Candidatus Kuenenia stuttgartiensis: one gene and its partner. The protein of the gene in region 1 interacts with the protein of each later gene in a pairwise test. Links are inferred from orthologs where the notes say so. Each region holds a gene or a part of one and is shown in the gene's direction. Other genes may lie near its edges.

Region 1 (4,300 bases):
AAAATGGAAAGAAAAGATTCACCCTTAATGCAAAGAAAGCGGAATGGATTGGAAATAACACGTGGGTATTAAGCAAGATATTAAAACATGTTTATGACGAACGGGGGAGATGGGTGGCTCCGGTTCATCGGTTGGATACGCTTGAGTTCGTATCCTCCGTAACTCCATTAGAACTTGGAAAGAAAAAATTAGATTCCAGTTTGTTAAGCCTTGAACAGTTAAATGAATTATGCGAAAAGGAACCCGATAATCCGAAGAATAAGGTATTGTTTCATTCAAGAATTGCCTATACGCTTACGCATATTGTGTTGCTTTTTTTGGGAATACCTCTTGTTGTTGGGTTTGAAAGAATGAGTAAAAACATTTTTTTGCGCGTAAGTTTGTGTATCCTTGCCTGTGGGGTGTTTTATGCGGTGTCTTTTATTTGTTCCAATCTTGGCAATACGGGAATGGTTCACCCCGTATTGGCGGCATGGATGCCCATTGTACTTTTTGGGTCTGTGGGAATATTCTTTTTTGATATGATGAATGCTTAATGCGATTAATAATTATGTACAGGCATTATTAGACGTATTCTATCCGCGGATTTGCCTCTATTGCAATAGGAATATAAATTACCATTGCGAGCAGTATATTTGCGGTACATGCAGGAAAAATATTCCATTTGTAAATGAGAGACATTGTATTCGGTGTGGGAGTGTTTTAGGGCAGTATTCCGTCGCGTCTGAGGTAAAAGGCTGTGCTTTTTGCCGGTCAGAGCATCTTTACCATGATTCATTAACGGCAATTGCATATTATGATGGTGCGATTAAAGCTTTAATACATAAATATAAATATGAAAGACAGCGTTTCTTATATAAGGCAATAGGGGACTTTCTGCGGAAAAACAAAAAACTTGGGGAACTTATGCGGGAAATAGATATTATTGTACCGGTACCCCTTTATTGGCGAAAGAAATTGCAGAGAGGCTTCAATCAATCAGAGCTTATAGCGCGTGAAATTCATCGGGCTTTTTTAACGCCTTTCTCCGTAAATAACCTTATCAGAATCAAAAACACTACTTCACAAACAAGATTATCTAAAAGCAAAAGATATTCAAATGTCCAAAAGGCGTTTTTTATTAAAAACCCGGCAATAATGAAGGGAAAAAGGGTATTATTGGTGGACGATGTTCTCACTACTGGCTTAACCATGCGTGAGTGCGCAAAAAAACTGAAAAAAACAGGGGCCAAATCCATACATTTGTTTGTTTTTGCAATTGCAGAGTATAAGAATTAGGTATTCTGCTTTAATTTCCTTGACGGAAAGTCTTATATCAGTAAAATGTAAAGGTTTTAAGTGAATATTTTTTATTTAAAGAAAGGAATTGTGCTTTGGATAATATAACAATAGTTGCCAGACATTTGGATATTACGGAAGCAATAAGAAATTATGCCTTGCAAAAAGCTGAAAAAATAAAAAAATTTTTCGAATGGATTTTGCATGTACAGGTAACGCTTGACATAGGGGGGGATAGCAGCCATCTTGTCGAAATGGTTGTCAATGTTTCAAGAGGACCCACGATTGTGGCAGAGGCGTCAAATACAGACATGTATCGTTCTATAGATATTGTTGTGGATAAAGTAGTTGCGCAATTGAAAAAACACAAGGGGAAAATAGAATCTAAAATTGTTCGTCAAAAGAAGCATTCTATTGGAGAAGTCGCAGAATCTGAAGGCAAACAAGAGGTATAGAGGTATAAAAGAATACTTATTGGGGGTGCAAGGGTAATGAAATTAACTGATTTTATTGTATCTGAGGCGATTATAACAGAAATACAGTCCGTTGAAAAAGAAGCAGTCATCAGGGAGATGGTATGTGCTCTTCGTGATGCGAAAAAAATCGATGCAAAAGATGTTGGAAGGATTATTGAAGCCCTTATGAAAAGGGAAGAATTAGGAAGTACGGGCATAGGCAAGGGAGTGGCCGTACCCCACACAAAGCATGAAAGTATAAAAAATGTTATAGGTTCTGTGGCCCGTTCTGCAAAAGGGGTCGATTTTAATGCATTGGACGGCGAACCAGTATTCCTGTTTTTTTTGCTGCTTTCCCCCACCGATTCCACCGGGTCACATCTCGCCGCTTTAGAGAAAATATCTACCGCAATCAGAGATGATGATTTCCGTCGCTTTATGCGTGAAGCAAAAGGCATTGAAGGGATGGTAGATACACTGAAGGAAGTAGACGGTATTCAGGTGTAATACTCAGCAGGGTGCTTTTATTCCTCAATACCCACGCTGGCATAACCGGAACCAAACAAGTACTAAATAAAAAATACGAGGCACGAGGCACGAAGCACGAAACAAATTCCAAAATACAAAATCCCAATGAACAAAACCGTAACACTTTAGTTTTTTGAAAAACCGGGTTTTTAAATAGTTGAAATTTAGAATTTGTTTAGAATTTCGTATTTAGCTTTCGGGTTTCACCATTAAACATTTTGCCAAAAAGCACGCACTGACGAATGGAAGTGTGCAAAGAAATTACTGATAAGCTATTATGGCGAACGGCTGTCGGACTAATTTTTTGCATGGCGACGGACAAGCTATCGCAAGAGTGAAAGAGCATTATTCTCCTGTTTTTCAAGCATTACCATTTATTTAGATACAGTATTTTATTGTAGTTTTGTAGAGAAGCGTATAATGGATTTTTTCTTTGTAAACTCCAAAATATCTGAACGGAAAGTGAAGATATGGAATTCAAATGGCCTGCACGCGCGGCCTGCAACCAAATTTTCCGAAATTGCCAATAAATATACTTCTGAGATACGCGTGGAAGCAAAGGGTAAAAATATTGATGGCAAAAGCATCATTGAGCTTTTAACGCTTGGTGCGGAAAATGGCACGGAGTTATTAATAAGTGCGAAAGGGGTGGATTGTGCAGAAGCGCTGGACGCTCTGGAAGAACTGGTGAATAGCAAGTTTGAAGAAGAATTTATGGAAATCCGAAAAGGCATAGCCGTTTCACCGGGGGTTGTGATCCGGCAGGCTTTTTTGTTTGAGAGCGAAGGCTTCCGGATACCACGCCACGTCATAAAAAATGAGGCAGTTGAAGATGAGGTTTGCAGACTCGAAAAAGCGATCGATGCCTCTAAAAAAGAAATAGAGGATTTGGAAAAGAAGGTTTCTGAGAATTTAGGTTCTGAAATAGGGTCCATTTTCGGCACTCACAGAATGGTTTTGCAGGATGCACGGTTGAAAGATGAAATTATAAAACGGATTCGGAAAACCAACTTTACGCCTGAATTTGCAGTTTCTCTCGCCTTGCGTGTATATATCAGGAAATTTCAGGATATTAAAGATTCATACCTGGCGGAAAGGGTAACAGATATCTTTGATGTTGAACGCCGTCTTTTAAGAAATTTGTTGGGTGAAAAGAGGGAAGAACTTAAAAATCTTGAGGAAGAAGTAGTTTTAGTGGCGCACGACCTTACCCCTTCCCAAACGGCCATGCTTGATCCTCAAAAAGTGAAGGGTTTTGCCACCGATGGCGGAGGACGTACTTCTCATACGGCAATCGTTGCGCGTGCATTGGGGATTCCTGCAGTGGTAGGGCTTGGCACTGTTACCTCGGATGTTTTTGGAGGTGATATCGTAATTGTAGACGGAAACCGGGGATTGGTAATTGTCAGGCCAGACGATGAGACGTTAGCAACGTACCAAAGTAAGGTAAAGAGTATCGATGTTTTTGAGAAAAAACTGGCGATAGAACTAAAAGACCAACCTTCCACCACGGCGGATGGAAGACATATTTCCATTTTCGGCAATATTGAATTTCCACGGGAAATAGGTGTAAATTTAAACTACGGTGCGGAAGGGATAGGCCTTTACAGAACGGAGTTTCTCTATTTGAATTCTCCAACGCCTCCGACAGAAGAGCAGCATTTGGAGGCATACACTACCGTTGTTCAGGAACTAAAGGGAAGACCTGTTATCATCAGAACGCTTGATTTAGGTGCAGATAAGCTGCCATACCTGGAACATAGAAAAGAGGGAAATCCTTTCCTTGGGTGTCGTTCTATACGTTATTGTTTTGAAAACCCTTCCATATTTAAAATACAGCTTAGAGCCTTGCTGAGAGCCTCTGCTCTGGGAGAGGTGAAAATATTGTTTCCCTTAATTTCATCCATCCAGGAACTGAGACGGGCAAAACAGATGGTGTATGAGACGATGGAAGATCTGGACAAAGAGAATATTTCCTTTGATAAAAACGTCAAAATGGGAACGATGCTGGAAGTCCCCTCTTCTGTTATGATTTCAGA
Region 2 (4,322 bases), 640 kb from region 1 along the record:
TCGATATATTGATTAATGCCATATCAGACAAAGAAGAAGAAGTACGTATTGAAGTTGTTCAGACACTAGGGGTGATTAACGATGAAAAAGCGCTAAAACCTTTAATTCGTGCCCTGGGTGATGAAAGTTTGATTGTGAGAGAAAAGGCTGCCAGGGCGCTTGGACAATTTGGGAATGATGAGGTGGTGGCGGTTCTCATCGAAGCGTTAAACAATAAAACAAATGCCCCCATTGTGTCTACGATAATAGAATCGTTAGGCGAGACGGGAGATTTAAGAGCGGTTGATACGTTGATTCAATTTCTAACGCACGAGAAGCCCGAAATAAGGGAGTGTACTGCGGCGTCTCTTGGGAAACTCGCCGATGTGCGCGCGGTGCCGTACTTAATTGCCGCCCTGAACGACGGGGAAGAACGTGTCCGGTGGTATGCGGCAGATAGTTTAGGGAAAATCGGCGACCCTGTATGTGTGGAACCCCTTATTAAGCGCCTGTCCGACAGTAGTGCCCGAGTAAGAGAGTCGGCGGTGACGGCTCTCGGCCAGATTGGAAATCTGCCGGCAATTGAGGCTTTGATAAAAGCGCTTCAGGATGTTGATAAACGGGTTGTGGAACAAGCGGCCGGGCGTTTGGTGAATATTGAAGACGCAACGTTTGATATTATGGAGTCCGTGGCGGCTAGTTTTTATAATATTGCAGATTATAAGCGGGCAGAAATCGTTCTTGGCAGAATAATGGCAAAATATGCAAAATTCCCGGAGTTACAGGATAAGGTCTTGCAAATCAGGATAAAACGGGCAAAAACATTATTTGCGTTAAAAGATTGGCAGAACGCACTCAATAATTATGAGGAAATTTTAAAACATAATTCCGTTGATGACACAATAAAAAAAGAATTTATTCAGTGCGCAAAAGAGCTGAAACAGTTTGACCGTGCGCTAAAATGGTTCACCGTGTGGCTTGAAGAGAATCCCCGGAATTGCCAATGGTGCTGGCAAGGTCGTTTGGACATTGCCACTGCCATGCTTGAACAGGGTAACTATGAAAAGGTAAAGGACCTTATCGCCCTGTTGAAGACGGAGGACCCTAATCTTGGCGGCGAAGAATTTTTACCCCATTTTCAGGCATTAAATGACAAAATTGAAATTGGCGTCGCCAATGCAAAATAGTAACGAAGTACGATTTACGAGGTACGACCTGAAATCCCAAATCGTAAGTTAATAAAAGAAGAAACCACAGATTACACAGACTTCGTCGTGAGCTCAGTCGAACGATTACACAGATTAAAAAAATCGTAAATCGTAAATAATTTTTAACAGGAGTTTGAAATATAAATGAAAATCCTTATCGTAGGAGCAGGTGCGGTAGGTTTTAATCTCGCAAAACAATTGTCTAAAGAGGGACACGATATCTCTGTTATAGACAAAGACCAAAACATGGTCGACCGTATTACGGAGAAAATGGATGTTTCTGCAGTGTTGGGAATGGCCACGTCTCCTTCAATCCTGGAAGAAGCCGGGATTAAGAATACCGACGTCGTATTGGCCGTAACAAACAGCGATGAGATAAATATCGTGACGTGTATACTTTCGTATAAATATAATGTAAAAACAAAGATTGCAAGAATAAGAAACCCGGAATTTTCGGAAAAAAAACCATTTGTACACCAAAACGGGTTTCATATCGACTACATAATAAACCCGGAAATGATAACAATTAATTCTATCATGAATATCATCGGCACTCCTGGCGCAAACTATGTGGCCGATTTTAAAGGAGGGGACGTTCTGCTGAGAGGGTTTAGCGTGCCTGCGGATGCCCCGATAGTCGGTAAAAAACTTGCCGATCTGGAAGAAATTGAATACACGGATTCTTTTCTTATCGTCGCTATCCAACGGAATGATGAAATGATTATTCCTACGGGAGAAACAGAAATTAAACCGAACGATAACATCTATGTGGTTATGGCAAAAGAGGCATTGCCATTCTTCCTTCCGATGGTGAACAGGCGGGCAGATGAAGTCGCAAAAGTCGTTATCTATGGCGTAAACCGGGCAAGCCTTAATTTGGCGAAGAAACTGGAAGATAGAAAAATCGGGGTTACCATTGTAGAACCACTCAAGGAAAAAACGGAAGAAGCGGCGTCAGTGCTGGACAGAACAATTATCCTGAAGGGCGATGCCCTGGATATTGATATCCTGAAGGAATCTTCTATTCACATGGCGGATTTTTTTGTGGCTGTTTCTGAAAACGAACAGAGCAACCTTCTCGCCGCATTGCTGGCAAAGAGGCTCGGAGCAAAAAAGGCCATTGTGCTCACGGAAGACCCCGCGTTTGTACCTATTATTAATTCTCTGGGTATTGACGTGGTAATAAACCCAAGGCTCATCACCGCAGGTTCCATCTTGCAGCATATCCGCAGGGGCGATACCCTTTCCGTGGTAAAGTTTCAGCAAAGCGAAGCCGAGGCCATGGAGTTGATAGCATCGGAACACTCAAAAATTTTAGGCAAGCCCCTGAAAGAGGTACACTTCCCAAAGGGTGCTATTATTGGCGCTATTTCACATAATGGAGTTATGAAACTGCCCACAGGCGATACCATAATAAATCCTGGGGAAAGCGTGATTGTTTTTGCACTTCCAAATGCCATCGAAAAAGTCCAAACCCTCTTTTCCAATGGAAAAGTCTGAACTCATTTCATCATCACTTAAACCTCATCGTCTATGAACATTTCGATAGTACTTCGTACGGTATCTAATCTTGCGTTAATGCTTTCCGCAATATTCTTAATCCCGCTGGGCGTTGCGTTGTTTTATAAAAACTACGACACCTTATGGGCCTTTATCCTGGCGATAGTTCTTTCCGGCATGTTGGGCGGACTTAATAAACTATTCTTCCGGAAAATTGAAGAAGAAATAGGCATCAGAGAAGGCATTGCCATTGTAACGTTTAGCTGGTTCATCTGTATATTCCTGGGAGCAGTTCCTTATTGGTATTCCGGGGTATGCACAACGTACACCGATGCGGTTTTTGAGACAACAAGCGGTTTTACCACAACAGGGTCTTCCCTTCTTACAAACGTGGAAATATTGCCGGAAAGCATACTTTTCTGGCGGACATTTACCAATTGGCTTGGCGGGATGGGTATTATTGTCGTTTTTGTAGCATTACTCCCCGCTATGGGCGTAAGCGGATACCCGCTCTTTACTGCAGAGGTAAGCGGCCCTACCGTAGGCAAACTGAAGCCCAGGATCGCGGCAACGGCAAAGGTGCTGTGGATTATCTATCTTGTTTTTACGGCAACAGTGACGCTATTGTACTTCCTGGGCGGCATGCCGTTTTTTGACGCCATTTGCCATTCCTTTGCCACGGTCTCAACGGGAGGGTTTTCCACAAAGAACACCAGTATTGCATATTTTGATAATCTTTATATAGAAATTGTAGCCGCCGTCTTTATGTTTATTTGTGGTTGTAATTTCGGGCTTTATTATCAGTGTTTTCAGTTAAATTTCAAAAAAATACTGAAAAATTCCGAACTGCGTTTTTTTGCCGGACTCAATCTGATAGCAATTGTCTTTGTTGCCGTGTTTTTATACCTCGGCCAGCCTGGCAGCTTTCATAATGAAGCCGGCAGTGAGTATCATCAGCATTTTGAATATTCCCTCAGACGTTCGTTCTTCCAGGTAGTTGCAATATGCACCGGAACGGGTTTCTCAACGGCAGATTTTGACGTATGGCCTGATATATGCCGGTTTCTGCTCGTATTGCTCATGTTTATCGGTGCGTGCGCAGGTTCAACCGGCGGCGGCATTAAAAGCGTGAGGATATTGATACTGCTCAAGTCCAGCATGCGGGAAATAGTACGTGTAATAAGGCCGCGCATGGTAAAACATGTAAAGATTAACGGCGAATCGGTGAGTGGGGAAATTATTACCGGCTGCTCGGTATTCTTCGTGGTGTACCTTGGATTTTTCGGGGTGTGTTCGCTGGCATTGATGGCGACAAATCTTGACATGGTGACCTCCTTTTCTGCCGTAAGCACCTGTATGTCCAATTGCGGTCCCGGACTTGCAAAAGTTGGCCCATCGCTTAATTTCAGCGAAATTTCTTATTTCTGTAAATGGATTTTAAGCTTTTGCATGCTCCTTGGCAGGCTGGAAATTTACAGCTTTCTCCTTATATTTTTACCGGTAACGTGGAAAAGGTAGAATTGTGTTGACTCATAAAATATGAAATGATATATATAGAAAACCAAAGCTGGAATAGCCGGAACCAAACAAGCAAGATATAAAAAATACGAAATCCGAAACACGAAATACGAAACA

What was found. The genes of interacting proteins can lie anywhere in the genome.
Region 2: the proteins of KSMBR1_RS09445 (region 1) and trkA interact in binary tests that used the Escherichia coli proteins (3 or more experiments, as listed by UniProt). The link is inferred for Candidatus Kuenenia stuttgartiensis from one-to-one orthologs.

What each region holds. Positions count from the first base shown.
Region 1 is NZ_LT934425.1:2,060,840-2,065,139, forward strand. What follows is about bases 642-3,504. They hold KSMBR1_RS09445 (PTS sugar transporter subunit IIA), read left to right. Parts: upstream 642-1,769; coding sequence 1,770-2,240; downstream 2,241-3,504. Other genes in these bases: KSMBR1_RS09435 (ComF family protein), read left to right, coding at 642-1,278; hpf (ribosome hibernation-promoting factor, HPF/YfiA family), read left to right, coding at 1,374-1,733; ptsP (phosphoenolpyruvate--protein phosphotransferase), read left to right, coding at 2,682-3,504. Also shown: KSMBR1_RS09430 (LptF/LptG family permease), read left to right, coding at 1-536; more of KSMBR1_RS09435, read left to right, coding at 529-641; more of ptsP, read left to right, coding at 3,505-4,300. UniProt on the Escherichia coli protein: Seems to have a role in regulating nitrogen assimilation.
Region 2 is NZ_LT934425.1:1,416,924-1,421,245, reverse strand. What follows is about bases 625-3,509. They hold trkA (Trk system potassium transporter TrkA), read left to right. Parts: upstream 625-1,331; coding sequence 1,332-2,687; downstream 2,688-3,509. Other genes in these bases: KSMBR1_RS06480 (TrkH family potassium uptake protein), read left to right, coding at 2,721-3,509; KSMBR1_RS06490 (HEAT repeat domain-containing protein), read left to right, coding at 625-1,166. Also shown: more of KSMBR1_RS06490, read left to right, coding at 1-624; more of KSMBR1_RS06480, read left to right, coding at 3,510-4,205. UniProt on the Escherichia coli protein: Part of the constitutive potassium transport systems TrkG and TrkH. May regulate the transport activity of TrkG and TrkH systems. Binds to NAD(+) and NADH.